DNA from 2 places in the Fictibacillus sp. EA-CB0309 genome. Region 1 is predicted to be linked to the other one. Evidence: a T-box and tRNA genes for the amino acid it is inferred to sense, from the RefSeq annotation. Region 1 holds a T-box; the other holds one or more tRNA genes.
What was found. A T-box is a leader RNA that pairs with one kind of tRNA and senses whether it is charged. The one in region 1 lies ahead of argS (arginine--tRNA ligase), so its partner is inferred to be a tRNA-Arg.

Region 1 (19,888 bases):
CGGTGGGTAGTCAAAGTCAGACTGGTCACATGCTAGTGGATGGTGAGGAAAAAGAAACTAACAGCTATTATTCTCCAGATACTCAAATGCACAATAAGTTTGTAGTTGTTGACGGGAAATGGGTCTTTACAGGCAGTTGGAATTTCACAACGACTGGACTTTATGGCACTGATGAAAACAGAGCAAATGGAATACTAGACGGAAATTCTAATCATTCAATCGAACTTCATTCAAATGAACTTTCTAGTATTTACAAAACAGAGTTTGATGAAATGTGGGGAAGCGCAGGTACGCAGCCTAATGCAGCTGTATCGAACTTTGGATCACGAAAAATTGATAATACACCTCACCAAGTTACAGTAGGTGGAAAGAGCGTGGAAGTTTATTTTTCACCAGGAGATAACGCCGTTCCAAAAATGAATGAAACATTAGAACAGTCTGCTCACCTAAATACGTATTTCAGCATTTTTGCTTGGTCAGATCAAGCTTTAGTTGACACACTGAAAGTGAAGTGGGAAGGTTCCCCTAACGATTTAGAAGGAACAAAAACTGGTTTTGATATAAAAGGTGTCTTTGATGATTCATTCTGGAACATGTGGTGGTCTGCATCCATCGACATGACTGGCAGAACCGCTACTCAAACGAGCACCAATAATCCGAACACACGCTGGAAAAATCCAGCTCCTGTATTTATGGATAAAGAATCCAGAAAGCTGCACCACAAATATTTTATCATTGATGCTGATACTTCGAGTGACCCGCTTGTTATAACAGGCTCTACGAACTGGAGTACGAACGGCAATGATGTAAATGACGAAAATGCGCTTTGGATTCATGACTTGGCACTAACAAATCAATTTAAACAAGAATTCATGGCTAGATATGAACAGGCTGGTGGTTCAATCAATTAAATGCTACATTCTTAAAAGTGACTCTTGAAGGGAGTCACTTTTTCATTTAAAGTAGATGAAAGCTCAATTGTATACATATCCTATAGATGGGGTGGTAAAATCATGGAAAATTCATATGTTTTATATCACGATCAGATTATTAAAAGTGGTTCTATTCCGGTAGACCCTGAAGACAGAGGTTACCTTTTTGGTGATGGCATCTATGAAGTTGTTTTTGTCTATAACAGTAAACCTTTTGGATTTGATGAGCATTTTGAAAGGTTTGAGCAGAGTGCTCAAAAGTTAGAACTTTCTATGCCGTATGATATCCCAACTTTAAAGCAATTAACGGATGAACTGATTGTTAAGAACAATGTTGTGAACGGTATGGTTTATATCCAAATGACCCGTGGAGTTGCACCGCGAAATCATCTATATGAACGGAATATGCAAAGTGTTGTTACTGGTTTTGCAAAATCTGTTTCACTGGATTCGATTGCTGCATCTCAATCAAGAGGGATCCAAACGTACTTGACTGAAGATATCAGATGGCTTCGCTGTGACATCAAAAGCTTAAACTTGCTTGGAAATGTAATGGCTAAACGAAAAGCAGCTGACTATGATTGCCAAGAAGCGATTCAGCATAGAGATGGAACAATTACAGAAGGTTCGTCATCTAACGTGTTTATTGTTAAGGATGGTACACTTAAAACACATCCTGCAACTAACCTAATCTTAAATGGAATCACAAGACAACTCGTTTTAAAAATTGCAGAGGATATTGGAGTTCCTGTAGCAGAAGAAGCTTTTTCTATTGAAGAATTGGTGAATGCTGATGAAGTTTTTATTACAAGTACAACCATGGAAGTCACGCCTGTTGTTAAATTGTTAGGAATGAAGGATCAAACTTACCAAATTGGTCCTGTCACAACAAAACTTCAAAAAAACTTTAAGCAAGTGATTGAAAAGAAAACATCTGCTTTAAAATCTTAGTAAATGATTCTCTAGAGGAAAACATGAAAACATTACTTAAATACTTTATTAATGGATTGTTGACGATCCTTCCGATTGTATTGGCCGTGTATATCATCTATAAGATTTTCGGATTTCTCGATAGCATCCTCGGCAATTTATTAAAGGACGTCTTAAAAGAAGACTATATTCCGGGGATCGGACTTATCACAACCATTGTTTTAATCACCGTTCTAGGATGGATGTCAACACAATATATCTCCGGGAAAATATTTCGGCTCATTGATCGAATCCTAGAAAAAACGCCTTTTGTCAAAACGGTTTATACGGTAATCAAAGATACCATACATTCTCTTTTTGGTGAAAAACGATCGTTTTCAACCGTTGTACTGATTGAATATCCAGAACTAAATATGAAAAGTGTTGGTTTTATTACCACAGAAGATGTTAGCAGCTTAAGTGATGAATTGGCTGATCACGTTGCCGTCTATATTCCCCAAACTTTTCAGATCGCTGGATTCACGTTCTTAGTTCCTAAAGATAAAGTCAAAGTGCTTGATATCAAACCAGAGGACGCCATGAAATTTTTATTATCTGGCGGAGTCGCAACAAAATAAGCATGAATGTAACACCCTTTATTCAGAAAGGGTGTTTTTTAGTTGCATTGTTCATACATTGATAAGAAGGGAGGGTGTTAAACTTGAATGCTTCTAAGCGGTTACTAACAAAATTAACACTCATTCCAATTGATTTCTTGCTTCAGCCCTTTTCTCTATTAAGTAGAAAGAAAGTGATTTGGGAGCTGAGTTCAGAGCAAATAGTACAGCTTCAATTACAATGGTTGCGAATTATGAAACGCACAAATAGCGTAAGAATCAATCTTCGAAACAACAAAGAGTTAATACGAAAAATTAAAGACGAAACAAAATCAAAAAACAGGAACAACATTACCCGAACGGCTGCATATTTATCATTTTTCAAGAAAAATCATGAGATAGAATGGTCATTTTTAGCTCATATGGTCTCAAGGAATGCAGGATATTTTATGACTGATTTAAAAGGAGAATTCTTGCCTCACATCCTTGACGATCTATTTGCTGAGAATTTATATACGATGCTAGAAAAGGGAAACAGTATGATCTTCGAAGACGCATACCCTCAATTGCTTTTATATGAAGAAAGTAAGAAGAAGGGAGTATCCCTATTTTATCTTTGCCCTTTTTTAATGTCTCTCCATTTATGGAAGGAGTTTGGGAATTGTATTTTCAGGGAGATCAGAGCCCGCTGCTACCCATCGCACAAATTATAAATGAACAAAGTCACATTGAAAAACACCTTGTTCAAACAGAGGAATACCAGCGTTTATTAAATAAATTGACTTATCGCATCCAAGAATGGCTTCAGCTTTCTCAAATCTTATTTCCTGTATTGCCGTTAAAGAATTCAGTTGGTAAGAACATGTACAATTTTGAAGACCTTAATTCAAGAATTGAACTAGGTCAGAATTTATACAATGTTCTTTTTAACCCTAAACATTTTCATAACTCCTATAAGTTTGCACTTCAAAACCCTCACACTGGTTCTCGTACCGATTATGATAGCAGTGTTTTCAATCCTATTGACTCAATCAAAAAGAAAGAGAAATATCCGAAAGAAAAACTTTCTTTCTTTAAGACGAAACAGAATCATAAAATATATAGTCCTTTTCTTTGTGACGTTTGGAAACAAAGTTATACAGGACCTTTTTTTCAATCGAACTGGTTTTCAGAACATGATTTTGCGATTGAAAAGATAAGATTGGTAAAAAAGCATTCTTCTCCAATCTGGATGTCTTATTGGGCGGGCCTTCATAAGTTAGAATCTGCTTTTCTTTTGAAACACTATTATCGTTTACTCAAAAAAATAGAGGCCATGAATAATGGCTTCTATTTAAAGAAGGAAAGGATGTTGCCCATTTGCTGTGCAAGCCCCATAACTTGATTTGCTCCGCCCATCATTTTGCCGAAGTTCAGACCAGATCCTTGGTTATTCTGATACATTCCCATTTGATTCCCTTGCCCTTGTTTTTGGTTAAACGGCATGCCTGGCATCATCGGATGCGGCATACCCGGAGGCATCATTGGCATCATATAGGGCATATATGGCTGTTGGTTAAATCCTTGTGAATATTGCTGCTGCGGCATTGGAGCTGGAGTTGCAGGCGCATATGGCGGTCTGTCGGGTACTTGTTGGCTATTTGCGTAACCCTTTGCAGTAGGAGTGGAGAAAGGATCGTATCCGCCGTATGGGAACATTCTCATAGATTTCTCTTTCAAAAAAATCACCTCAAAATAGTTTCCATATATGTATATTCAACTAATTAAAAAGGGACATAACCCTTCATAGGAAGTGATGAAAACGCCCTGTCCAAATTTTGCTCACATCATATTTTATAAGTAGAGGTGTGTTGCCGAAAAGGAGGATAAGGAATGTATGGCTAAATACAATGCTTCTTATGATTGGTTATTAACTGCAATCGGGGATTCCTTAACCGTTGGAGTAGGGGCACCCGTATTTGGAAAAGGTTATGTAGGAAGGTATGTAGGGTTCACTCAAGATATTTTTAATAAACAGATCCTTGTTAATAACTTTGCGGTTACCGGCACAACCTCTGAAGAAATTCTCAACTCTTTAAAAGACAAAGCAGTAAGAAATTCAATAAAAAATTCTAAAATTATTCTAATAACAGCTGGAGGGAACGATCTTATTCAAGCGGCATTTAAATATATGCTGACGCATGATGAAGACCCTCTGTATCGCGCACTTGAACTTTGTAAAAAACTTAAAGAAGATCTTTAAAGTCATCTTCAGATTAAAAAAGGATGCAGAAGAACCTTTTATCATTCGAATATGTACACTTTATAATCCGTATTTTAAATGGAGTAAAGCGATTAAATGGGTACACTTATTTAATAATCATATAAAAAGTTATGAATCGTTACCGAATGTTAGAGTGGCTGATCTATATCAGGTTTTTAAAGGGAGAGAAAAGGAGCTTGTTTCCTTTGACAGTGTCCATCCAAACAAAAAGGGGTACCAGGTGATAGCCGTCTCCTTATTTGAGCTAGGCTTTAAAGAGATAGAATAAATATAAAAACAGCACAAGCCGTGTAAAAGCTTGTGCTGTCTTACTTATTTTATAGCGCCGGAACTTTTTCAAATTCTTTTCTCAATGTTTTTGAACGCTTCGCTGCATTTTCAACTGCTCTTTCAATGGCTAGACCGCCTCCATTTTCTGCAAGAGCTTCAAGACCTGCCGCAGTTGTACCATTAGGTGAAGTAACTTTTTTACGAAGCTCTGCTGGAGAATCATCCGATTCCATCACCATTTTACTCGCACCATATAGTGTTTGCGCTGCAATATCCCGCGCCAACTCACGATCCAAGCCATTTTCCACCGCTACATCTTCCATGTGTTCTAAAAGATAATAGAAATACGCAGGACCACTTCCTGCTATGCCTGTAAAAACATCCATCTGTTTCTCAGATATGATTTTTACTTTACCAATGGCTTTCGATAATTCTTGAGCTAAATCCAAATTTTCATTTTTTACATACTTACCGGCACTAATTCCCGTAATAGATTCACCAATCATACTTGACGTATTCGGCATTACACGGATGATAGGAAGACGCTTTTCTAAGATCTCCTCGATATAATGTGTTGAAATTCCTGCAAGTACGGTTAAAATCACATGATGATCTTGAAGTGCTGGTCTTACTTGTTGTAGAACTTCTTCTGCTTGTTTTGGTTTTACCGCAAGAATAATCACATCTGTGTTACTTAAAGTTAATTCTTTAAAAGCCATCGTTTGAATGTTGTATTTTTCATTCAGTTCCATTCTTCTATTTTCATTAGAATGGTTTGCAGCCGTAATTCGATCTGGAGAAATCCCAGCTTTATTGATTAATCCTGAAATCATTGCTTCTGCCATTGAACCTGCTCCAATGAATGTAATGTTTCTGTATTTTAACATGCAACCCTCTTTCAATAATTTTGGATTATCCGCTACTTTTTAGTCGACTCATTAGGCTGTTTTAACTTAGAAGTGAAGCGGACTCTTTGTTATTCAATTTGTAGTAATTTTATTTTGCTCTTTGCTATATACTTGTTGCTACTATTGCTCGTTGATTGGAGTGTAAGGTGCGAGACTACGGCTAGGAAGAGCGGTCAGGTGAGACCCCTAAGGCGCAAAGCGGCAAGGGACTCATTGCACGCCCCGTGGAAAGCGAGCATCCTGAAACGGAAATCAACCCTTTAAAAACAATAATAATTAAAATGCAGCCTTTTATTTAAAGTACTATGTTAACATGTTCACAAATAGATGCAAGTTTAGATGTTCTTTATTGAGTGATTGTAATATGATTTTTACATAAGAAAAAAGGGGAGAGTGTACGATGAAATTTTATATTGCCTCTGGTTTTGTGAACAAATCATTAGTAAAGAAAGTAGGAGCTGAAATAACAAAGAAGCTGAACTGGGAACTTACATACGATTGGACTCAGAATGAGAGGGCAGAAACAAAAGAAGATCTTGCTAATATCGGTATAAAAGAATTTGATGCGGTTATGAATTCTGATGTAATCATTGTTATATTGCCTGGAGGAAAAGGGTGTCATACTGAGATGGGGATTGCGCTCGGCAATAATAAACGTGTCATTATGTACGACCCGAATGGTACTCTAAAAGATCTCTCCAAGGCAACGACATTTTATTATTTGCCTCAAATTAAAAATTGGAATGGGATAATAGAAGAGCTGCCACCACTTTGCAACTCTTCAAACCCTCATTGCGCTTCTTTATAAGATTGATTTTGAAATGTAGTTATCGTTTTGTCTGCGATTCTTGCATATCCTTCGTCATTAGGATGAATAGAATCGTACAGCCATTTATCCATATCTTCAGTTTGAAGAGCATCACTCACAGGAACAACAAGTGCTGGTTTATAAGTAAGTGCGGTCTCATAAGCAATTAAGTTCCAATCATTTAGCAGCTTTTCCGTTGCAGGGTAATATTTTTGCTCTGAGTTCACAACATTGTATAGTTCATTTAATACTAATATGGCATTAGGGTTTTGCTCTCTAATCGTCTCAAAGATTTCGTTCAAATTTTTCTTATATCCGGTTTTCACTTCGTCATAACTCTGAATGGCTTTAATCGGACCTTCTTCTTTTGCTATTTGTACAAGATCATTTCCGCCAATATTGATTGATATAATATCGGCAGATTTAACAGATTGCTGAACAGCAGGTATTTCTAGCTGATTCAATAATCCTTTGCTTGTTGCGCCTGAAACGCCTTGATTTTCCAAAATGAACGTTTTACCCGTTAAGTTATGGAGGTTATCATTGACTTTGTTTGCGAATCCTCCTTCTTCTGAGCCCCTGCCTTGTGCGACAGAATCACCTAAGACTAAGTGGTTAAAACTGGAATCCGAACTTTTATTAAGATAATCAAGGTATGTGATTTGTTCTGATTTTGTACTGTCGTTTATGTCAATTACAGATTCTTTCTTGATCTGATTTATCTTATACTGTGGGTAGTAGTACCATGCCGCTGTACCGATTACCATTAGCAAAAGAAGTAAGGATATGATATATCTTTTTTTCATTTTATCCTCCTCCTGAAATTATAACTTGTCATAACAAAGTATTAGTTATTGATAATAACATAAATATGTCTAGAAAGTGCAGGGTGAGAACTTGAATAACGATTCACTTAAAATACCAGTATTTATTCCGTTAATCATAGGGATTATTGCCATTTCCTTTTCCGCCATTTTTGTTAAGTGGTCAGAAGCCCCAGTTTCTGTACAAGGGATGTACCGCTTATTGTTTACATTATTATTAATGCTCCCATTTGTTTGGAAACAATTTGCTTTCCTCAAAAAATCTCGTTTAAAGATGCAGCTTTATTATTTTTATCAGGAACATTTTTAGCATTACACTTCTTATTTTGGATGGGGTCCTTAAAATTAACGACCGTAGCCAGTTCCACGATACTCCTTTCATTACAGCCTGTTTTTGTAATGGTTGGTGCATTCATAGCGTTTAAAGAAAGAACTTCTAAAGCAGCAATAATAGGAATGATTGTAGCAATAGCTGGTGCGATTATGATTGGTTGGGGAGATATCGGTATTTCAGCTCAGCATATCCAGGGAGATCTGCTGTCCATTTTAGGTACGATTGTAGTAGCTGCGCATATGTTGATCGGTCAAAAGCTACTGAAAACAATACCCGCAACTCTCTATAGCTTCACTGTGTTTTTAACAGCTGTAATTGTTTTTGTTGTTTATAATGCTTTCTTAAACATACCCATGATTGGATATCCTGATAAGGAATGGGGCATATTTTTATTGCTTGCCATCATCCCAACTGTTTTCGGACATGTACTCTTTAATTGGCTTTTAAAATATGTAACAGCCGCAACGATATCCATGGCTATTCTTGGTGAACCCGTTGGAGCAACTTTGCTGGCTTACGTATTGATCGGAGAAACATTAACAGTCTCCCAATGGATTGGAGGTGCCATGGTTTTAACAGGTCTATATTATTTCTTACAAAATACCCGTAAACAAAAAGAAATAAACCTCCAGCTCCAATCAAGAAACCTGTAACGGTAGGTCCAATTGTTAAAAAAGGATAGGGTGATATTGTAATCCATGTTGTTTTTGAAAGTAGTTGATTTCCGTTCCAAGTGCTTCGCTTTCCGCGGGGCAGGCGGTGAGCCACATTTAGACGTTTCACTCTTAAGCGTCTCACCTGCCCTCCTGTCCTAGCCTGAGTCTCACACCTTTACACTTCAATCAACTGTTCAAAGAAGAAATAAAAAAGGATCAATAGCAGCAATCCTTTAGAAAACAACAAAAAGATCAAAGCCTTTTTCTATGCAATTGACTCTTATTCTTATATGATGTAACAAACAGTTATGAAAGGAGATGGATTTCATGAGTAACTATGCGAAAGCTACTTTTGCTGGTGGGTGCTTTTGGTGTATGGTTACACCTTTTGAGGAATGGCCTGGCATTATAAAAGTTGAATCAGGCTATACGGGCGGACATACAGAAAATCCTACGTACAAAGAAGTTTGCAGTGAGACAACAGGGCATTTTGAAGCAGTTCAGATTACATTTGATCCTTCGATTATCTCTTATGAAAAAATAGTATCTGTGTTTTGGAAACAAATTGATCCGACTGATGCAGGAGGACAGTTTTATGACCGAGGAGACTCCTATCGAACAGCGATTTTTTATCACGATGATGAACAAAAAGCAGTCGCAGAACAATCTAAGAAAGAGTTAGATGAAAGTGGACGTTTTAACAAACCAATTGCTACCTTAATTTTACCCGCTGATACTTTTTATGTTGCTGAAGATTATCATCAAGATTATCACAAAAAGAATCCTTTTCATTACAAGCGCTATAGACAAGGGTCTGGTCGAGACACATTTATAAAGTCTCATTGGGAAGATAAGAAACAAAAACAAGAAATTCTTAAATCACTAAGCCCTATGCAATATAACGTGACACAGAACGATGCAACAGAACCACCGTTTCAGAACGAATTTTGGAATCATATTGATGAAGGGATCTACGTAGATGTCGTTTCTGGCGAGCCACTATTCAGTTCTCTTGATAAGTTTGATAGCAGCTGTGGCTGGCCAAGCTTTACAAAACCCGTACGTTCTTCTACCGTTGAAGAAAAAGAAGATCTGTCACATGGGATGATTCGTACAGAAGTACGGAGTAAGGATGCAGATTCTCATTTAGGACATGTTTTTACGGATGGTCCTCGTGATCGAGGAGGATTGCGCTATTGCATCAATTCAGCTGCACTTCGATTTATACCGAAAGAACAGTTAAAAGAAAAAGGATACGGTGAGTATCTAACTCTATTTGAACAAAAATAAACCAGCCGCTCGGCTGGTTTATTTTTGTTCTGAAGAGGAATAGGAATGTGATTGGATATATTTTAACCGGGCAAATAAGATGACGGCTCCAGCTGATAAACCTGATATAAGTCCAATCCAATAACCGTATGCTCCGAGTGTTGTAAAGTTAGCTAAGTAATAGCCTACCGGCAGTCCAAGGACCCAATAAGAAATAAAGGAAAGCATGAACGTTACATTTACATCCTTATATCCTCTTAATGCGCCTTGAATGGGAGCACCGAATGCATCAGCTAATTGAAAAAATACAGCGTACCATAAAAAAGAAGTCGTGAGTTTGATTACTTCTGATTCATTTGAATACATCCGAGCGACTTGGTCATCAAATACAAAAAGAAAGCCCGAAAGAATTAAAGCAAAACCTACTGCTGTAATGATTCCGATATAGCTATACTGTGCAGCGTCTTTAAATCGACCAGCCCCTACCTCAAATCCAACTGCAATGGTGAGGGCAAAAGAGATGCTCAACGGCAGCATATAGAGGAAAGACGCAAAATTCAGCGCAGCTTGGTGAGCGGCAATGGTAACCGTATTAAAGTCACTCATTAGTAGAGTAACTGCTGCAAATATACTTACTTCAAAAAAGATGGCTAGGCCGATCGGTATGCCAATCTTTAATTGTTCTTTCCAAGCTTTTAATGATGGTGAGTAAAACGTGTGAAAGAGTTTATATCGTCTAAAAGAATTGAATTTCATAACAATGATTACAGTTATAAGAGCTGTGATCCAATACGTAATGGCGGAAGCAACACCAGCACCAATACCGCCTAATTCTGGGAAACCCGCTTTACCGAATATCAACAGATAATTAAATACGGCATTTATAGGTAATCCGATAAGTGTTATAAACATCGTTATTCTTGTCTGACCAAGTGCATCGATAAAAGAACGTAAAGCTCCATATAAAAATAGAGGAAGAATACCGAAAGCTAATGCAATCAAATAGCCTCTTGCTACTTTCTCGACTTCTTGATCTAACGACATGGCTCCCAGTATTGGATTTAGAACCAATGAACCTAGTATGAGCACAATAACCGATATGACAACGGATAAATACACAGCCTGCATGACGGACCTCGGCACACTTTTTGTATTTTTAGCTCCTTGTAGCTGTGAAACAATGGGGGTTAGTGCCATTAAGATTCCATTTAGACCTGTAAAAATAGGAACCCATAAACTTGATCCAATAGCGACACCGGCTAGCTGATCAGCTCCTGAACGTCCGCTCATTACCGTATCAAGAAAATTCATAGCATATAACCCTAATTGAGTGATTAGAACAGGGACGACTAATAATAAGAAACTTTTATATTTATCTCTTAATGAATATGTCTGTATCATCTGCATACTTCCTTTATTGTTTTAACTGTCAATTCAAGACAATGCATTATATCATAAAACATATGAAACACACGTAAAGGAGAAACTATGAGCGTACAATTTCTTTTTGAAGTTCAATCTGTTCTGCCTGGAGAGGAAGCGGGTGAAAAAATCGTGCTTGTTTCAACAGAACTTTTATATAAAAACAGCGGCGAAACAATCTATACTGGCGTTATACCTGTAAGGGTTTCGAATCATGGGGTTTTTGTTTCAGTATCTGCAATATCAGCCGCATTCACTTCCAAATATTTGCGAACAGAAACACTGTTCAGGTTAAAGCGGTATATTAAAAAAATGAGAGATTACTTGGATTTTGATAAAAAGGAATAAGTTGACTTTTTACATCTGCCCTCATATAATATGGAAAACTATAGACAGAACATTTATGAAAAGAGAGTACTCTGCAAAGGATGTTATAGCGAGCTAGGGTTGGTGAAAGCCTGGCACAACTTTCAGACGAAGCGCACTTTGGAAATGTTTGCTCGAAATTTACAGTAGGGCAAACCGGGCACATCCCGTTAACAGATCAAGCGGCCTTATTAAGGCAACAAGAGTGGTACCGCGGTCATCCGCCTCTTCTATTAATTAGAAGAGGCGGTTTTTTTATTTAGGGAGGGAAAAAGAATGAACGGTAAAAAGAATTTGCCATTTATCTAAAGAATAAACTGGGTGATGAGCTATCGTTAGACCAAATTGAGAGTTTAATTGAAAAGCCAAAACAAATTCATCAAGGGGATCTAGCCTTTCCTTGTTTTCAGCTGGCTAAAATCCTAAAGAAGTCCCCAAATAAAATCGCTAACGAGCTTGCCTCAGGAACTATTCCAGAACATTTCGAGAAAACAGAAGCAGCAGGCGGCTATTTAAATGTATTTCATAATAAAAAAATAGCAGCTTTAGAGCTTTTAACGAAGATATTAAAAGATAAAGAGAATTATGCAAATCATGTTTTCGGAAATGAGAAAACAATTGTTTTCGACCTTTCATCTCCTAATATCGCAAAACCTTTTTCAATGGGCCATCTCCGTTCTACTGTGATTGGTTCCTCATTAGCATCCATTAGCGAAAAATGCGGATACAAAACGGTAAGAATCAACTATATCGGTGATTGGGGAACTCAGTTTGGGAAGTTAATCTGCGCTTACTTAAAGTGGGGAGAAGAAGATAAAGTACGAGCTAATCCGATTGAAGAACTAACAAAGCTATATGTTCGTTTTCATGAAGAGGCAGATAACGATTCTTCATTAAATGACGAGGGAAGAATGTGGTTCAAGAAATTAGAAGATCATGATCCACAAGCGACAGAATTATGGATATGGTTTAAAGACGCTTCATTAAAAGCGTTTCAAAAAATATATGAACTTCTGGATGTACAGTTTGATTCTTACAACGGTGAATCGTTTTATAACGATAAGATGGAAGAAACGGTTTCAGAACTTCAGAAAAAGAACTTGTTAGAAACATCTGAAGGTGCTCAGATTGTAAGAGTAGGGGATGATATACCACCTTGTTTGATCAAAAAGACTGATGGTGCAACTCTTTATGCGACACGTGACCTTACTGCTTCCATCTATAGAAAAAACACATACGCTTTCGATCAAGCTTTCTACGTGGTTGGTCATGAACAGTCCTTACACTTTGAACAAGTTAAGCGTGTGTTAAAAAACTCGGCCACGATTGGTCGAATAACATGCACCATGTACCATTCGGTCTAATTTTACAAGATGGCAAAAAGATGAGCACTCGAAAAGGGAGAACCGTGCTTCTTGAAACCGTAATATTAGAAGCAATACAGTTAGCTGAACAAAACATCAAAGAGAAGAATCCAGAACTCGAAGAAATAGAGACGGTGGCAAGACAAGTCGGTGTTGGCGCTGTCATATTTCATGATCTGAAAAATGAAAAAGGAAACGATGTTGAATTTTCACTTGACCAAATGCTTAAATTTGAAGGTGATACAGGTCCTTATGTCCAATATACGGCCACAAGAATTCAAACGCTATTAAACAAAGGAAACTTTGAAGGGCAGCTGCCACAAAAAATTTCCATTGAGGAAGAAAGCTGGGAACTCCTTTCCGTCTTAAACGATTTTCCTGCAATGGTTGAACTGGCGTTTAACCGAAAAGAACCTTCCGTCATATCAAAATATTTGTTGAAGCTATCTCATAAATTTAATCAATATTATGCAAACGTTAAAATCCTAAACAGTACTGAAACATCCGAAAGATTAGCATTATGTGCATCCATTCAGATTGTACTAAAAGAAGGTCTGCGATTATTAGGGATTCAAACACCTAATCGAATGTAGAAAGGTATGACTGGGCTGTTTAAGTCATGTTGCTGGCAAACCTTTGATGTTCCGTTATATAATCTTATAACTTCAACTTATATAAGGAATCGGGGAGCAGACAATGAAAACTGATGAACATACAAAAGGTATATGGAATGCAGCTTTATCCTATTTAATCTGGGGTTTTCTGCCTCTATACTGGAAGCCTCTCGATTTAGTTGGTTCAGGTGAAATTTTAGCACATCGCATCTTCTGGTCATTTTTACTGATGGTAGGTGTAATGATTCTTTTAAAACGAAAAGATGCTTTACAAAAAGATTTAAGAGTCCTCCTTACCAATAGAAAACAATTTTTTTCCGTTTTAACTGCCTCCATATTGATTAGCGGAAATTGGGTGATGTATATATGGGCTGTAAATACAGATCATGTAGTAGAAGCCAGCTTAGGTTATTACATCAATCCGCTTGTAAGTGTGATTTTAGGGATGCTTGTACTAAAAGAAAAATTAAACAGCTGGCAAATTGTTTCTTTTATTATTGCAGCTTGTGGTGTATTCCTTTTAACATGGCAATATGGAGAATTTCCTTGGGTGGCTGTCTTTTTAGCACTTTCTTTCGGCCTATATGGACTCGCCAAAAAATTAGGAAGCTTTGACTCGTTAACTGGATTAACCTTTGAAACCATGTTTGTAGTTCCTTTTGCGTTTATTTATTTGGTTTACCTTCAATGGAATGGTGAAGCTTCATTTATTTCAGGTGGAACTTTAACGACATTCCTTTTATGGGAGCAGGCCTAGTTACAGCCGTACCACTTATTTGTTTTGCACAAGGAGTTAAACGTATTTCCATGACCATGATCGGTTTTCTGCAATACATAGCACCGACCATTATGCTGATCCTGGGTGTGTTTTTGTATCATGAAACATTCAGCACAATTCACGTCATTTCATTTACTTTAATCTGGATTGCACTCCTTATATTTACACTCAGCAGAACAAAATGGGCAAATTATCTCATAAATCGTAAAAAACAAAATTCACTTTCTGCGAAAATATAGTATAATGGCAATGACCATTGCTTACAGTTGAAACCTTATCAATGATAAGGTTCTTTTCATTCATTGTTTGAGAGCGCTTTAAATAGGGAAATATCAAGGGCGAGAAATGATGAATCACCTGTTAACAGCAACAGCACAATACTTACAAAGGGAAGCAGGAGGGAACAAAAGATGAGTCATCAACGTTCCAAATCAGAAAATCCTTGGCAAGGACTGAGCGGTCCAAACTTGGCTTATGTCCTTGAACTATATGATCAATATAGCGTGGATCCGGAATCTGTTGACAGTTCATTCAAAGAGAGATTTGATGCTTGGGGTCCTCCAAGTGAGGGTTCTGAACCAAATCAACGTACTGCACAGAGTTTTGATGGAATGGATTTAGAGAAATTGGCAGCTGCATTAAAATTGGCAGAAAACATCCGTACTTACGGTCATTTAGCTGCTAACTTATATCCAGTTGGAGAGTTTCCTAAAGACAACCACCATATTGACCCAAAAGAATTTAACTTAACAAAAGAAGATTTGAAAGCGATACCACCTTCCTTTATTTGGAAAGAGGCGCCATCAAGCGTTAAAGATGGCTATCAAGCGATTCAAATGCTGCAGGAAGTGTATACCAAAACAATCGCTTATGAGTTCAGTCATGTACATGAGACTGAAGAACGCCAATGGTTAAATACCATGGTAGAAACAAGCCAGCACTATCCTAAATTTACAGCAGAAGATAAGAAAAACCTTTTAACGCGTCTTTCAGAAGTTGAAGGTTTTGAGAAATTCCTTCATAAGACATTCGTTGGACAAAAGCGTTTCTCTATTGAAGGCGTTGACATGCTTGTCCCAATGCTTGACGAAGCTGCAAAAGAAGGATGCCGTGACGGAGCTGAACATGCTCTAATCGGAATGGCACACCGAGGACGTTTAAACGTACTTGCTCACGTTCTTGGAAAACCTTACGAATTAATTTTCTCTGAATTTCATCATTCTCCAAACAAAGAGCTAATTCCTTCTGAAGGTTCTAGAGGAATTAACTTTGGATGGACAGGGGATGTAAAGTATCACTTAGGTGCATCCCGTTTGGTTGAAACAGATCAATCACACAAAATCAAAATCTCACTTGCGAACAATCCAAGTCATTTAGAGTATGTAGATCCAGTTGTTGAAGGATATACAAGAGCTGCTCAAGAAACACGCGACAGCAAAGGTTATCCTGTTCAAGATACGTCAAAAGCATTTGCGATCCTTATTCATGGAGATGCTGCTTTTCCTGGTGAAGGTATTGTCGCTGAGACATTGAACTTAAGCCGACTTAGAGGTTATCAAACAGGCGGAACGCTTCATATCATCGCAAACAACCTAGTTGGTTTTACAACGGATAGCGGAGATTCGCGTTCTACGAAGTATGCGAGTGACCTTGCAAAAGGGTTCGAGATTCCGATCATTCACGTTAATGCAGATGACCCGGAAGCATGTATTGCTGCTGTACATCTTGCATACGAATATCGTAAAAAGTTCCAAAAAGACGTTCTGATCGACTTGATCGGTTACCGTCGATTCGGTCATAACGAGATGGATGATCCTTCTGCAACACAGCCGAAATTGTATAAACAAGTTAACAGCCATCCAACTGTTCGCGATGTTTACGCAAAGCAGCTTATTAAAGAAGGCGTAGTAACGGAAGAAGAAGTTAAAGGCATCGAGGATGATGTTTTAACTAAGCACCAAACCGAGTACGAAAAAGTACACGGCCGCAAAGAAAAATTTAAACTGGAAGACACAAGACTTCCGGATCCGTTATCAAAAGCACTTCCTGATATCGATACCACAATTTCGGTAACTGATCTTCAGGAGCTCACGGAGAACATGCTTAAGTTCCCTGGGGACTTTAATGTTTACCCTAAAATCAAAAGAATTCTTGAACGCAGACGCAAAGCGTTCCAAGGAGAAAAAATTGATTGGGGTATGGCGGAATCATTAGCGTTTGCATCCATTCTTAAAGATGGAACACCGATTCGTATTACAGGGCAAGACTCTGAGCGTGGTACTTTTGCACAAAGACATCTTGTTTTGAACGATAGTGAAAACGGTAAGAAGTTCTCTCCATTGCATGCAATGGATGATATCAATGTTTCTTTTGCGATTCATAACAGCCCGCTATCAGAATCATCAGTAGTTGGTTTTGAATACGGATATAATGTTTTTGCTCCTGAGACGCTTGTTATTTGGGAAGCACAATACGGAGATTTCGCAAACGTAGCTCAAGTTCTGTTCGATCAATTCTTATCAGCAGGACGTGCAAAATGGGGTCAAAAATCCGGAATGGTTATGCTTCTTCCACATGGATATGAAGGTCAAGGACCAGAGCATTCAAGTGCACGTTTAGAGAGATTCTTGCAGCTAGGAGCAGAAAACAACTGGACTGTAGCAAACGTAAGTACAGCTTCTCAGTATTTCCACTTGTTAAGACGCCAGGCAAAACTTCTTTCTATGGATGAAGTTCGTCCGTTGGTTGTTATGACTCCAAAGAGCTTGCTTCGTGATGCGAAGGTGGCATCATTGGCGGAAGCATTTGAAAGCGACCACTTTATGCCATTATTACAGCAACCTGGCCTAGGCAAGGAAAAAGAAAAAGTGAAGAAAATCTTGTTATGCTCTGGTAAGATTGCGATTGACCTTGAAAAAGCGCTTGAGCAAGATCAAGTGACTAGAACAGAAATGCACATCGTTCGAGTTGAACAAATCTATCCGTTCCCTGAAGAAGAGATGACAGCTCTTTTAAATGAGTATCCAAACGTTGAAGATTTGATCTGGGTTCAAGAAGAACCTAAGAACATGGGGTCATGGTTATACATCGAACCGAAACTCCGTGCCGTTGCACCTAAAGGAGCACATGTTTCTTATATTGGTCGACAAGAACGTTCGAGTACGGCTGGTGGGGAGCCAGACATCTACAAAAAAGAACAAGAACAAATCATCCAAACATCATTAGCACTAGACATACAATCGCGAGAGGGAGGCCGTGAACATGTTTGACGTTAAAGTTCCGGAATTAGCCGAATCTATTTCAGAAGGTACAGTAGCACAATGGCTTAAAAAAGAAGGCGAAGCAGTTGTTAAAGGTGAAGATTTAGTAGAGCTTGAAACAGATAAAGTAAACATCGAAATCAGCGCAGAACGCGATGGTATTCTAAAAAATATCAAAGTTGAGCCAGGTGATACTGTTTCTGTAGGTGACATCATCGCTTCAATCGTTGAAGGTGATGCTTCAGAAGCTTCTGAACCAGCTGCAGAGGAAAAAGCAGAAGAAAAAACTGCTCCCGCTCAAAAGCAAGAACCAGTTGTAGAAAAAGACGCGGCAGAAGACGAAGTAAAAGCTTCAGATCGCCCGATCGCATCTCCTGCAGCACGCAAGCTCGCTAGAGAAAAAGGCATTGATCTTTCAGAGGTTAATGCTCGCGATCCGCTTGGACGAGTTCGCACAGAAGATGTGAAACGCCACGCAGAAGGCGGAAGCAGTGAAAAAGCTACTCCGGCATCTAAACCTGCAGCAACTGCATCCAAGCCGGCTGCTTCTGTTGAAGCGGTTAACCCTGAGAAGCCAGTTGAGCGCGTAAAAATGTCACGCAGACGTCAAACAATCGCTAAGCGTTTAGTAGAAGCTCAACAAACTGCTGCGATGTTAACTACGTTTAACGAAGTCGACATGACTGCAATCAACGAAGTTCGTGCTCGCCGCAAGGACAAGTTCTATGAGCAAAATGGTGTAAAATTAGGTTACATGTCATTCTTCACGAAAGCCGTAGTAGGCGCGTTAAAGAAATTCCTGCGATCAACGCAGAAATTCAAGGCGACGAAATGGTTCTTAAGAAGTTCTACGATATCGGTATTGCAGTTGGAGCAGAAGAAGGACTAGTTGTTCCAGTTGTCCGTAACGCTGACCGTCTAAGCTTTGCTGGCATCGAAAAAGAGATCGGAAACTTAGCTGAGAAGGCTCGTTCTAAAAAGTTATCATTAGAAGACCTTCAAGGTGGTTCATTCACAATCACGAACGGCGGTATCTTCGGATCAATGCTTTCTACGCCGATTTTGAATGCACCTCAAGTTGGTATCCTTGGCATGCACACGATCCAGTGGAGACCAGTTGCTATTGATAAAGAGCGCATGGAAAACCGTCCTATGATGTACATCGCGCTTTCTTATGACCACCGTATCGTTGATGGAAAAGAAGCAGTAAGCTTCTTAACAACAATTAAATCACTTCTTGAAGATCCAGAGTCACTTCTTTTAGAAGGTTAATGTGTGTAAGATGTATTGGGAAAGCCTCCTGCAGCTGCAGGGGGTGTTTTTTTGTTTGTAAGATGAATATTGTTTGTGAGCAACATATGGAAAGTTAGCGGATACAGAGGCGGGATTTGTCGAATGGCCTTTATTTTTCAATTTAGACTTAATTATGGTTGAAAACGACTTAATTAATGGATCTAACGACTTAATTGAATTCCATTCCGACTTTATTTTTTCAATTTAGACTTAATTGTGCACAACCGAAATTTTCAGCACCAATTAATTATAAAATCGCTGCCGAAAAATAGAGGTTTTTATCAATTCTTATCGAAATGGATACGTATTCAAAAGGAAGAGGTGATTTCTTGATAAAAAAACCACGTACAAAGCCCCTAAAGTTACTAAAATTGGAGGTGAAATTACAAAGAGTAGTACCCAATCACCCAAAGTACGGTGAACTACAAATAGAATTCGCGAAACACTCAGCAGGTTATAGAGGAGAAGCGGCACTTGATTATTATTTGCACGATTTAGATGAGAATTCATACTTCATTTTTCATGACTTGCGGCTTCCTCGAGATAAAGAAAAGAAATATTTTTTCAAATCGACTGTCTGATTCTTCATTCTTCGTTTGGCGTGTTGCTCGAGGTTAAAAATCTCTCAGGAGATCTATATTTTGATCACCACTTCGATCAAATGAAACGAACGAAAAACGGGATAGATGAAACGTTTCCTGATCCTGTGAATCAGGTCCAACAACAAAAAGCATATCTTAAAAGCTGGTTGAATAGAAATCAATTGCCAAAAATTCCGCTCCAATCCCTCGTTGTTCTAACAAATCCTAAATCCTTTATCACTCTATCGCCGCATTATGGTAAGAAAGCAGCCAAAATCATTCGAGCTAAGAGTCTAGCTAACAAAATTGTAACCCTTTCAACATGCCATCAAGAAACCCTCTCAAAGAAGGACCTCTCAAAATTAACTACCAAGCTATTAAAGCAACATGAAAAACTAAATCCAGAGTTATTAAAAACAT
Region 2 (11,229 bases), 1.8 Mb from region 1:
GCGCGAAGCTGATCATGGAAAACCTTTTAAATGGAGTGATTAAATATCGCTCAGAAGTTGTGCTGATTGATATTACAGGAGTACCAGTCGTAGATACGATGGTAGCCCATCATATTATTCAAGCAGCTGATGCTGTGCGTTTATTAGGATCAACATGTATCCTAGTAGGAATACGTCCTGAAATTGCACAGACCATTGTAAGCCTGGGTATCGATTTAAGTCTATTCCCTACGAAGAGCACTCTTCAAAAAGGCATGGAAAATGCATTGGAGATCACAAATCAGCAGTTGATTAGCAATAAATAGGGAGTGAGGGGAAAAAATGAGGATTCCTATTTTAAAATTGCACGAATATTTATTGATCACTATTCAAGTAGAAATGGACGATCAAACAGCCCTTCAATTTCAAGAGGATTTGCTTAACAAAATTCACGATACAGGGGCAAAGGGTGTTGTTATTGACTTAACGTCAGTAGACATGATTGACTCCTTCATAGCAAAAGTTCTTGGAGATGTCGTGAGGATGTCAAAGTTGATGGGAGCTCAAGTTGTATTAACAGGAATACAGCCTGCGGTTGCTATTACTTTAATTGACCTTGGAATTTCAATGAGGGAAGTTTCGACAGCACTTGACTTAGAACAGGGGCTTGATAAATTGCGTCTGGAACTGGAGGGATGATTATGGACATCCAATCCTGTGTGGAAGTACGCAATGAATGGGACATCGTAAGTGCCCGTCAACTTGGAAGAAACATGGCTAAAGAGCTTGGTTTCGGAAATGTTGATCAAGCCAGAATAACAACAGCGATTTCCGAACTCGCCCGTAATATTTATTTGTATGCCGGCCGAGGAAAGATTTGCATTGAACCAATCGATCAATTAGGAAAAAAGGACTGCGAATCGTAGCCTTAGATAATGGTCCTGGAATCCGAGAAATCCGAAAAGTTATGGAAGACGGCTATACAACTTCCGGCGGATTAGGAGCTGGATTGCCAGGTGTGAAGCGTTTAATGGATGAATTCTCTATTGAATCCACGGTTGACGTGGGAACGGAGATATCTGCTACTAAATGGCTTCGTTAGGAGGAGAGCTCTTGACTGCAAAGGACGCACTAACGGAACGTTACCAAGATTTATTATCAGTCTATCTAAAAGCCAAAACCGAGACGACACTCTATAAAGCCCAGCAATTTAGCCGGAAACTATTGGAGCAGCAGATTTCACCTGAAGATTTAGTGAGCTTGCACATTCAAGTAATGGACGAGCTTTTCCCGGATATGTCAGAAGAGATGAGAGATTCTTTTGACTTTCTGCTTGAATCTATGATTGGTTATGGCTTTGCTTACCGCGAACACCAAAGTCTGCGGGATAAACAGCAACAGCTGGAATCAGAAATTGAAGTTGCCGCAAGCATGCAGCAAACATTGCTGCTTAGCGATGTACCTGACTTTAACGAGTTGGACATAGGCGTTGTAAGCGTTCCTGCTAAAAAAATGAATGGCGATTATTATAATTTTGTTAAAAGCGGCAATAGTCTTAGTGTCGCTGTAGCTGACATTATCGGTAAAGGCATACCCGCTGCACTCTGTATGTCTATGATTAAATACGCGATGGACAGCCTGCCAGAAGAACAGATGAAACCTCATCTCCTGCTGGAAAACTTAAACCGTGTTGTTGAACAAAATGTTCATAGCAACATGTTCATTACAATGTTCCATGGTGTATATGAACCGGAAAGCCATAAGTTCTTCTATGCAGGTGCCGGTCATGAACCAGGATTTATTTATCATGCAAAAGAAGATAAGTTCCACGATCTTATTGCTAAAGGCCTTGTTCTGGGGGTTTCTCGCACAACAACCTATCATCCGTATGAAAAGGAGATAGAAGTTGGAGATATGGTCATCTTGCTCTCAGATGGAGTGACCGAGTGCAGGACAAGCAAAGGATTTATTGAAAGAGAAGAAATTGTTTCTCTCATTCGTAAATATATGGATCTACCCTCTCAAAAAATTGTTGAGAATGTATTTCAGGAGTTGGATCGGCTTCAAGGGTTCGAGCTCAGAGATGATTTTACTTTAATTATTTTAAAAAGACTGGTTTAAACAGTGTTCAATTAGGGTAAAGGTACCTTATGGTTCCATACAAAGCTTGGGGGGAAAAACAAATGAATTTGCAAATTAATCAAGGCCAAATAAATGAAACATATGAATTAAATCTTACTGGGGAAGTAGACGCATATACGGCTCCGAAACTTAAAGAAGTCATGCTTCCGTTAACTGAAAAAGAAGGGAACATCGTAATCGTCGACCTTTCTGGTATAGAATATATGGACAGCACGGGATTGGGTATTTTTGTAGGAGCTTTAAAGTCTTCTAAAGCCCACAATAGCTCATTAAAGCTAAGAGGCATGACAGAACGCGTTAAACGTATCTTTGAAATTACCGGTTTAACTGAGGTAATGGACATCGAAAGCGGAGTAAAGGGGGAGGCGCTATGAGAACAGCGTCCGACTATATTGAAATGAACGTTCCGGCAAAGCCGGATTATGTGGGAGTAGTCAGATTAACGATATCTGGTCTGGCAAACCGCATGGGTTTTGCGTTTGATGAAATTGAAGATATTAAGATTGCTGTTTCAGAAGCTGTAACGAATGTTGTAAATCATGCTTACACAGAAGGAGATCAAGGCCAAGTTCGCATTGGCTGCAATATACATGATGACCGCATGGAAATTACGGTTGTCGATCAAGGAAAGAGTTTCGACGTTGAATCTATCTCTAAAGATCTTGGCCCTGTAGATGGTAAATCAGTTGATCAACTGCATGAGGGAGGTTTAGGCCTCTTTCTGATAGATACACTAATGGACAAGGTAGAAATAAGCAGTGAAGCCGGTGTCGTTGTAATGATGACAAAGTATCTTCACAGAGATGAGGTGGAGGAACATGTCGACAGAATCTCACCAGCGCCTTCACAGTAAAGAACAGGTCTATGCATGGATTGATGAATTACAGCAAGATCCAAAAAACGAAGAAATTCAAACAAATCTTGTATTGCAGTATCAAGACTTAGTACATTCTCTTGCACGAAAGTTTTCTAAAGGGAAAAGCATCCATGATGATTTAGTTCAAGTAGGTATGATCGGACTGCTTGCTGCTTTTAGAAGATACGACAAAACGTTTGGCAGATCTTTTGAATCATTTGCCGTTCCAACAATTGTTGGAGAAATCAAACGTTTTATTCGTGATAAAACATGGAGTGTGCATGTACCGCGCCGTATTAAAGAACTAGGTCCGAGAATCAAGAAAGCCGTTGAAGAATTAACGACTCGCTTGCAAAGGTCACCTAAAATCTTTGAAATTGCTGAGTTTCTGGAAGTTTCAGAAGAAGAAGTTCTAGAGACGATGGAAATGGGTAAAAGTTATCAAGCTCTATCCGTGGATAGTTCTATTGAAGCGGACCAAGAGGGTAGTACGGTTACACTTCTCGATTTAGTTGGATCCAATGATGATGGTTTCGATCAAATCGATAAAAGGCTACTTTTGGAGAAAGCATTTGCTGTTCTTTCTGAACGTGAACGTGAAATCCTGCAGTGTACGTATTTTGAAAACTTAAGCCAAAAGGAAACAGGGGAACGTCTGGACATATCCCAAATGCATGTTTCCCGATTGCAAAGAAGAGCGTTAGAAAAACTAAAAGAAGCGTTGCGAGTATCACCCTCGGAGGCGCTTAGATGATCGAACACTATCAATTTAGCAGAGCATCTGTTTCCTCTTACCAGAAACCTAAAAAGGGAAATGATCTTTGCGGAGATAGTTTTTATGTGAAAGAAACGGAAGATTATTTGATTTGCGCGGTTGCAGATGGTTTAGGAAGCGGCAAAATGGCGAAAGAAGCTTCAGGAGCTGCTACTGACATAATTGATCAGCATCATCATGAATCAGTGGAACAGCTGATGCATCTTTGTAACGAGGGGTTAAGACATACTCGAGGTGCTGTAATCGCAATTGTTAAAGTCGATTACAAAAATCAAACAGCCACTTATTCAGGTGTAGGTAACATCCGTTTTATGATCTCTGCTGAAAGACAAAGAGCCATACACCCTTTAACGAAGGCAGGTTTTCTAGTAGGGAAGCCTGAGCGATTTAAAGTACAGGATTTCAAGTTTGAAAAAGAGTTAACATTAATGCTTTATTCTGATGGCATGGATATTCATACACAAAGTCGATCACTCTTAACGAAAATGATTTCTCCAAAAGAGTCTGTCATTTTTATAAGTGGATTGCCACAAGATATTAACGACGATGCTACATGCATCGTAGGCCAAGTAAATATTAGTTAGCTAAACATCATCCTTATCAAGATTTTAGGATGGTGTTTTTTGTTTTTGAATCTTTTTCACTCTTCATTTGCAAGTTGATTGAAGTGCAAGTTGCGAGACTCCTACGGGACGAGCGGTCAGGTGGAGACTCCTAATGGCGCAAAGCGGCAGGAGGCTCACCGCACGCCCCGTGGAAAGCGAGCATCTGGAGCGGAAATCAACCACTTCCAAAAGCATCGTTGGATACGAAAAAGAAGCCTTCACTTTTTTACGGAGCAACTTCATTGGTTTATAATAGTAGTAATTGATTGAAAAAGGAGTGTTCTTATTGGGACAACCTATTAGTGAACAAGCATTACGTACAATGGAACAAGAACTAAATGTAAAAGGCAAACAAATTAATCAGGTTATTGCTCTTTTAGAAGAAGGAAATACGGTCCCGTTCATCGCACGTTACCGAAAAGAATTAACGGGCGGTCTGGATGAAGTGCAGATCAAAGACATCATGGATCGTTGGACGTACTTGCAAAACTTAGCGACTCGAAAAGAAGAAATCATTCGTCTTATCGATGAACAAGGAAAACTTACTGAAGAATTAACAGCTTCTATTTCGAAAGCTCAAAAGCTGCAAGATTTAGAAGATATCTACCGTCCTTATAAACAAAAAAGAAGAACTAAGGCAACGGTAGCCAAAGAAAAAGGACTTGAGCCACTAGCACATTGGCTGTTGGAACAAAACAATGATGATCCACTAACAAAAGCTGCGGCATACATAAACGAAAAAAGAAGTGCTTTCAGCTGAAGATAGTCTAACAGGGGCAAAAGATATCATTGCTGAAATGCTGTCTGATGACGCGGATATGCGAAAATGGATCCGCGAAGATACATTTACTAAAGGCGAGATCAAAACAGATGGCAAGAATACCGAAAATGATGAGAAAAAAGTATTCGAAATGTATTACGAATACCAAGAACCGATCCGAAAAATCGTTCCACATCGTGTTTTGGCGGTTAACCGCGGCGAGAAAGAAAATATTTTGAGAGTAAGTATCGTAACTCCATCAGAATTAATTCTTTCTAAGATGGAGAGAAAAACGATCAAGCGTTCCAGCTCGCCAGCGGCAGCTTATATACGCGAAGCGATGGAAGACGCATATAAACGATTAATTTCTCCTTCTATTGAACGTGAAATCCGAACCGCTCTAACTGAGCAAGCGGAAGAACGCGCGATTCATATTTTTCTGAAAACGTAAGAAGCCTTTTATTGCAGGCTCCGTTGAAAGGGAAAGTTGTTCTTGGTGTCGACCCTGCATACCGAACAGGATGCAAGCTAGGTGTAGTGGATGAAACGGGAAAAGTCTTGCATATTCAAACCATTTATCCAACACCGCCGCGATCAGAGGTAGAAAAATCTGCTGTTGTTGTGAAAAAGTTGATCGATCAATACGACATTGAAATTGCTGCGATTGGAAATGGAACCGCATCACGCGAAACAGAACAGTTTATTGCTGAAACGTTAAAAGACCTCGAAAAATCAGTGGCCTATGTCATTGTAAACGAAGCGGGTGCGAGTGTTTATTCGGCCTCAAGTGTAGCGCGTGAAGAATTCCCTGACCTTCAAGTGGAAGAAAGAAGTGCTGTATCTATCGCACGAAGACTTCAAGATCCGTTAGCAGAACTTGTGAAAATCGACCCGAAGTCTATCGGAGTTGGCCAGTATCAGCACGATGTTTCCCAAAGAAGACTTGGGGAAGAAATTTCATTTGTGGTGGAGACTGCCGTTAACCAAGTAGGGGTTAACGTAAACACAGCTTCTTCTTCATTGCTTCAATATGTTTCGGGGTTGTCCAAAACAGTCGCACAGAACATTATCGTAAAACGAAATGAAGTCGGGAAATTCAAAAACAGAACAGAACTTAAGAAGATTCCGCGACTCGGTGCGAAAACGTATGAGCAATGTATCGGGTTTCTGCGAGTGGTTGATGGAAATCAGCCTCTTGATCAAACCGGCATTCACCCAGAAAGCTATCCAGCGACGAAAGCATTGTTAAAAGAACTCGGATTTACTCCTGCTGATATAGGTTCAGAAGCTCTGGCGGAAAAATTAAATAACATATCGCTTGATGCCACATCTGAAAAATTGGATATTGGTGTACCGACTTTAAAAGATATTATTGAGGGTCTTACTAAACCAGGAAGAGATCCGCGTGATGCTTTTTCAGGGCCAGTGCTTAAAACAGATGTTCTTAAAATGGAAGACCTATCTCAAGGGATGGAACTGCAAGGAACCGTTCGCAACGTCGTTGATTTCGGAGCATTTGTAGATATTGGTGTAAAACAAGATGGGCTTGTGCATATCTCGAAATTAACAAATCGTTTCATAAAGAACCCAATGGATGTTGTAAGTGTAGGACAAGTCGTAACCGTATGGGTAGATTCTGTAGATGTAGCTAAACAACGAATCGCCTTAACGATGATTGCTCCTAAATAAAACAACTACCGAAAAAACATCAACAAGATAAAGCACTTCTCCAGTAAATTACTCTTCACTGGAGGAGTGTTTTTTGTTATAAAAGAACCAGCACTGATTAAGTAAGCGGATTTGGTAACGATCTTTTTGATAATAAGCACGACGGAGCTGTCTTTTAAACCATGTTGGCATATAGAGAACCTCCTTGAACTTCCCAATCCGTTATTTGTGTATTAGTCTATGTATAGAAGCTTGTTGATGTGAACTTGAAATGTAAGGAGCTTGACCATGACTGACGTGGAATTACAAAAACTTACCGAGGAAATTTCTCTTCAGTTCTTCGATAAACCGTTTCGGCACAGAGCCAGATTTAATAAAAGGCTGCGAACAACAGGAGGACGATATCTTTTAAGATCTCATGACATAGAAATGAACCCGCATCTTTACGAGGCATTCGGCATGGACGAATTGATTGGGGTCATTAAACATGAGCTTGTGCACTACCATATGCATATTGAAGGTAAAGGGTATAAGCATGGTGATTACGATTTTAAGTATTGGCTAAATAAAGTAGGCGGCTCTCGCTTCTGTCAGTCCATACCTGAAAAAAGAAGAACAGAGAGTTATAAATATCACTATATCTGCGCAGACTGTATGCAGTCCTATAAAAGAAAGAGAAGAATTGACACGAAAAAGTATGTATGCGGAAAGTGCCGAGGAAAATTAAAACAGGTTTCTTTAAAATAGGGTGTTGACTTCGATTATAGGTATGTGGTAATTTAATAAAGTCGCTGTTAGACATACCTTTTACATAGCTTTCTTAACAAGGTAGCTAAAGCGATAACGGCTCAGAAAAAAACTTCGAAAACGGGTTGACATCTGACGCTGAAACAATTATGATATTAATTGTCCTTAAAAGACATTCCACAGTAGCTCAGTGGTAGAGCTATCGGCTGTTAACCGATCGGTCGTAGGTTCGAGTCCTACCTGTGGAGCCATACAGAGAAGTACCCAAGTGGCTCAAGGGGCTCCCCTGCTAAGGGAGTAGATCGCTAACGCGGTGCGAGGGTTCGAATCCCTTCTTCTCTGCCATCTGGCCCGTTGGTCAAGCGGTTAAGACACCGCCCTTTCACGGCGGTAACACGGGTTCGAATCCCGTACGGGTCACCATATACTTTCATAAAAGCAATACCTATAGATTGATGGACTCGTGGTGTAGTGGTTAACATGCCTGCCTGTCACGCAGGAGATCGCCGGTTCGACCCCGGTCGGGTCCGCCATTATTTCTAAGGTGTTGGGCTATAGCCAAGCGGTAAGGCATCGCACTTTGACTGCGACATGCGTTGGTTCGAATCCAGCTAGCCCAGCCATTTTTTATTTTTAAGATGAGTGTTTAAGATACAAACACTAAACCTTATTAACAGTAAGAGCCATTAGCTCAGTCGGTAGAGCATCTGACTTTTAATCAGAGGGTCGAAGGTTCGAGTCCTTCATGGCTCACCATTTTCAAATTAATATGCGGGTGTGGCGGAATTGGCAGACGCGCTAGACTTAGGATCTAGTGTCTTTGACGTGGGGGTTCGAGTCCCTTCACCCGCACCATATTAATTTTCTCAATAAGTTGCAGTGCTCATGCGCTGGCATCTAGCCGCGCGGTCGTGGCGGAATGGCAGACGCGCTAGCTTGAGGGGCTAGTGGGGGTATCCCCGTGGAGGTTCGAGTCCTCTCGACCGCACCAACTTTTACAAATAACATATAATGCATTGAATAGGCGCCCTTAGCTCAGCTGGATAGAGTGTTTGACTACGAATCAAAAGGTCGGGAGTTCGAATCTCTCAGGGCGCGCCATATTTCGGGAAGTGGCTCAGCTTGGTAGAGCACCTGGTTTGGGACCAGGGGGTCGCAGGTTCAAATCCTGTCTTCCCGACCATTCTTTATGCGGGTGTAGTTTAGTGGTAAAACAAGAGCCTTCCAAGCTCTGGTCGTGAGTTCGATTCTCATCACCCGCTCCAATTTTTTACGGGCCTATAGCTCAGCTGGTTAGAGCGCACGCCTGATAAGCGTGAGGTCGATGGTTCGAGTCCATTTAGGCCCACCATATGATCGTAAAAATGATCAAAAAAAGATTTTAAAAAAGAGCTTGACTTTATAACATTGATTCGGTAAGATGATAAAGCTGTCTCGAAAAAAGACAAGCCAAAAAGTTCTTTGAAAACTGAACAAAAGAAATAGGTAAGGAATTAAATTAATTCCGTCAGTTTTAAAAACGAGCAAGACAAACACTTTTATGGAGAGTTTGATCCTGGCTCAGGATGAACGCTGGCGGCGTGCCTAATACATGCAAGTCGAGCGAATGAAGAGGAGCTTGCTCCTCTGATTTAGCGGCGGACGGGTGAGTAACACGTGGGTAATCTGCCTGTAAGACGGGGATAACTCCGGGAAACCGGGGCTAATACCGGATAATAAGAAGAAACGCATGTTTCTTTTTTGAAAGTCGGTTTCGGCTGACACTTACAGATGAGCCCGCGGCGCATTAGCTAGTTGGTGAGGTAACGGCTCACCAAGGCGACGATGCGTAGCCGACCTGAGAGGGTGATCGGCCACACTGGGACTGAGACACGGCCCAGACTCCTACGGGAGGCAGCAGTAGGGAATCTTCGGCAATGGGCGAAAGCCTGACCGAGCAACGCCGCGTGAGCGATGAAGGCCTTCGGGTCGTAAAGCTCTGTTGTTAGAGAAGAACAAGTACGAGAGTAACTGCTCGTACCTTGACGGTACCTAACCAGAAAGCCACGGCTAACTACGTGCCAGCAGCCGCGGTAATACGTAGGTGGCAAGCGTTATCCGGAATTATTGGGCGTAAAGCGCGCGCAGGCGGTCTCTTAAGTCTGATGTGAAAGCCCACGGCTCAACCGTGGAGGGTCATTGGAAACTGGGAGACTTGAGTGCAGGAGAGAAAAGTGGAATTCCACGTGTAGCGGTGAAATGCGTAGAGATGTGGAGGAACACCAGTGGCGAAGGCGGCTTTTTGGCCTGTAACTGACGCTGAGGCGCGAAAGCGTGGGGAGCAAACAGGATTAGATACCCTGGTAGTCCACGCCGTAAACGATGAGTGCTAGGTGTTGGGGGTTCCACCCTCAGTGCTGAAGTTAACACATTAAGCACTCCGCCTGGGGAGTACGACCGCAAGGTTGAAACTCAAAGGAATTGACGGGGGCCCGCACAAGCAGTGGAGCATGTGGTTTAATTCGAAGCAACGCGAAGAACCTTACCAGGTCTTGACATCCTTTGACCACTCTAGAGATAGAGCTTTCCCCTTCGGGGGACAAAGTGACAGGTGGTGCATGGTTGTCGTCAGCTCGTGTCGTGAGATGTTGGGTTAAGTCCCGCAACGAGCGCAACCCTTGACCTTAGTTGCCAGCATTCAGTTGGGCACTCTAAGGTGACTGCCGGTGACAAACCGGAGGAAGGTGGGGATGACGTCAAATCATCATGCCCCTTATGACCTGGGCTACACACGTGCTACAATGGATGATACAAAGGGTTGCGAAGCCGCGAGGCCAAGCCAATCCCAAAAAGTCATTCTCAGTTCGGATTGTAGGCTGCAACTCGCCTACATGAAGCCGGAATTGCTAGTAATCGCGGATCAGCATGCCGCGGTGAATACGTTCCCGGGCCTTGTACACACCGCCCGTCACACCACGAGAGTTTGTAACACCCGAAGTCGGTGGGGTAACCCTTTGGGAGCCAGCCGCCGAAGGTGGGACAGATGATTGGGGTGAAGTCGTAACAAGGTAGCCGTATCGGAAGGTGCGGCTGGATCACCTCCTTTCTATGGAGATTATGAAACAGCTTCGACTGTTTCGTAAGTACACCTATTCTTCTTTTGTTCAGTTTTGAGAGAACTAACTCTCAACTAAATAACACTTTTTATGATTCATTCTGAAAAGGTTATTTTCTATGTTCTTTGAAAACTAGATATCGACATCCAAACAATATGCAAGGCAGATTTAACAATCTGCGCCAAGCAAGAATCTTTGATGTGTAAACATCATATAAGGTTAAGCTAGAAAGGGCGCACGGTGGATGCCTTGGCACTAGGAGCCGAAGAAGGACGGGACGAACACCGATATGCCTCGGGGAGCTGTAAGTAAGCATTGATCCGGGGATTTCCGAATGGGGGAACCCACCATCCGTAATGGGATGGTATCCATATCTGAATACATAGGGTATGAGAAGGCAGACCCGGGGAACTGAAACATCTAAGTACCCGGAGGAAGAGAAAGCAAATGCGATTTCCTGAGTAGCGGCGAGCGAAACGGAATCAGCCCAAACCAGAGGGCTTGCCCTCTGGGGTTGTAGGACACTCTACATGGAGTTACAAAGGAACGAAGTAGGTGAAGCGGTCTGGAAAGGCCAGCCAAAGAAGGTAACAGCCCTGTAG

Region 2: it has a tRNA-Arg gene. The T-box ahead of argS (arginine--tRNA ligase) is inferred to sense a tRNA for this amino acid. The anticodon was not compared.

Annotation. Positions count from the first base shown of each region.
Region 1 is NZ_CP169271.1:2,130,792-2,150,679, reverse strand. It holds gene ACEWFH_RS11945 (phospholipase D-like domain-containing protein) at 1-911, shown strand, start outside; gene dat (D-amino-acid transaminase) at 1,014-1,883, shown strand; gene ACEWFH_RS11935 (DUF502 domain-containing protein) at 1,907-2,479, shown strand; partial or broken gene ACEWFH_RS11930 (DUF2515 family protein) at 2,713-3,842, shown strand; gene ACEWFH_RS11925 (hypothetical protein) at 3,788-4,177, opposite strand; gene ACEWFH_RS11920 (GDSL-type esterase/lipase family protein) at 4,335-4,700, shown strand; gene proC (pyrroline-5-carboxylate reductase) at 5,039-5,878, opposite strand; gene ACEWFH_RS11910 (group-specific protein) at 6,300-6,707, shown strand; gene ACEWFH_RS11905 (GDSL-type esterase/lipase family protein) at 6,689-7,513, opposite strand; partial or broken gene ACEWFH_RS11900 (DMT family transporter) at 7,605-8,518, shown strand; gene msrA (peptide-methionine (S)-S-oxide reductase MsrA) at 8,849-9,811, shown strand; gene ACEWFH_RS11890 (MATE family efflux transporter) at 9,830-11,191, opposite strand; gene ACEWFH_RS11885 (hypothetical protein) at 11,279-11,560, shown strand; T-box leader at 11,607-11,810, shown strand; partial or broken gene argS (arginine--tRNA ligase) at 11,878-13,535, shown strand; gene rarD (EamA family transporter RarD) at 13,639-14,313, shown strand; gene ACEWFH_RS11870 (EamA family transporter) at 14,298-14,573, shown strand; gene ACEWFH_RS11865 (2-oxoglutarate dehydrogenase E1 component) at 14,745-17,603, shown strand; partial or broken gene odhB (2-oxoglutarate dehydrogenase complex dihydrolipoyllysine-residue succinyltransferase) at 17,596-18,866, shown strand; gene ACEWFH_RS11855 (nuclease-related domain-containing protein) at 19,444-19,888, shown strand, end outside.
Region 2 is NZ_CP169271.1:52,967-64,195, reverse strand. It holds gene ACEWFH_RS00410 (STAS domain-containing protein) at 1-305, shown strand, start outside; gene ACEWFH_RS00405 (STAS domain-containing protein) at 322-678, shown strand; partial or broken gene ACEWFH_RS00400 (anti-sigma regulatory factor) at 681-1,081, shown strand; gene ACEWFH_RS00395 (PP2C family protein-serine/threonine phosphatase) at 1,093-2,100, shown strand; gene ACEWFH_RS00390 (STAS domain-containing protein) at 2,163-2,495, shown strand; gene rsbW (anti-sigma B factor RsbW) at 2,492-2,974, shown strand; gene sigB (RNA polymerase sigma factor SigB) at 2,940-3,731, shown strand; gene ACEWFH_RS00375 (PP2C family serine/threonine-protein phosphatase) at 3,728-4,336, shown strand; gene ACEWFH_RS00370 (hypothetical protein) at 4,427-4,627, shown strand; partial or broken gene ACEWFH_RS00365 (Tex family protein) at 4,680-6,806, shown strand; gene cmpA (cortex morphogenetic protein CmpA) at 6,855-6,977, opposite strand; gene ACEWFH_RS00355 (SprT family protein) at 7,074-7,532, shown strand; tRNA gene ACEWFH_RS00350 (tRNA-Asn) at 7,709-7,783, shown strand; tRNA gene ACEWFH_RS00345 (tRNA-Ser) at 7,787-7,877, shown strand; tRNA gene ACEWFH_RS00340 (tRNA-Glu) at 7,881-7,955, shown strand; tRNA gene ACEWFH_RS00335 (tRNA-Asp) at 7,990-8,065, shown strand; tRNA gene ACEWFH_RS00330 (tRNA-Gln) at 8,081-8,155, shown strand; tRNA gene ACEWFH_RS00325 (tRNA-Lys) at 8,213-8,288, shown strand; tRNA gene ACEWFH_RS00320 (tRNA-Leu) at 8,304-8,387, shown strand; tRNA gene ACEWFH_RS00315 (tRNA-Leu) at 8,438-8,523, shown strand; tRNA gene ACEWFH_RS00310 (tRNA-Arg) at 8,557-8,633, shown strand; tRNA gene ACEWFH_RS00305 (tRNA-Pro) at 8,639-8,715, shown strand; tRNA gene ACEWFH_RS00300 (tRNA-Gly) at 8,724-8,797, shown strand; tRNA gene ACEWFH_RS00295 (tRNA-Ile) at 8,807-8,883, shown strand; rRNA gene ACEWFH_RS00290 (16S ribosomal RNA) at 9,070-10,617, shown strand; rRNA gene ACEWFH_RS00285 (23S ribosomal RNA) at 10,845-11,229, shown strand, end outside.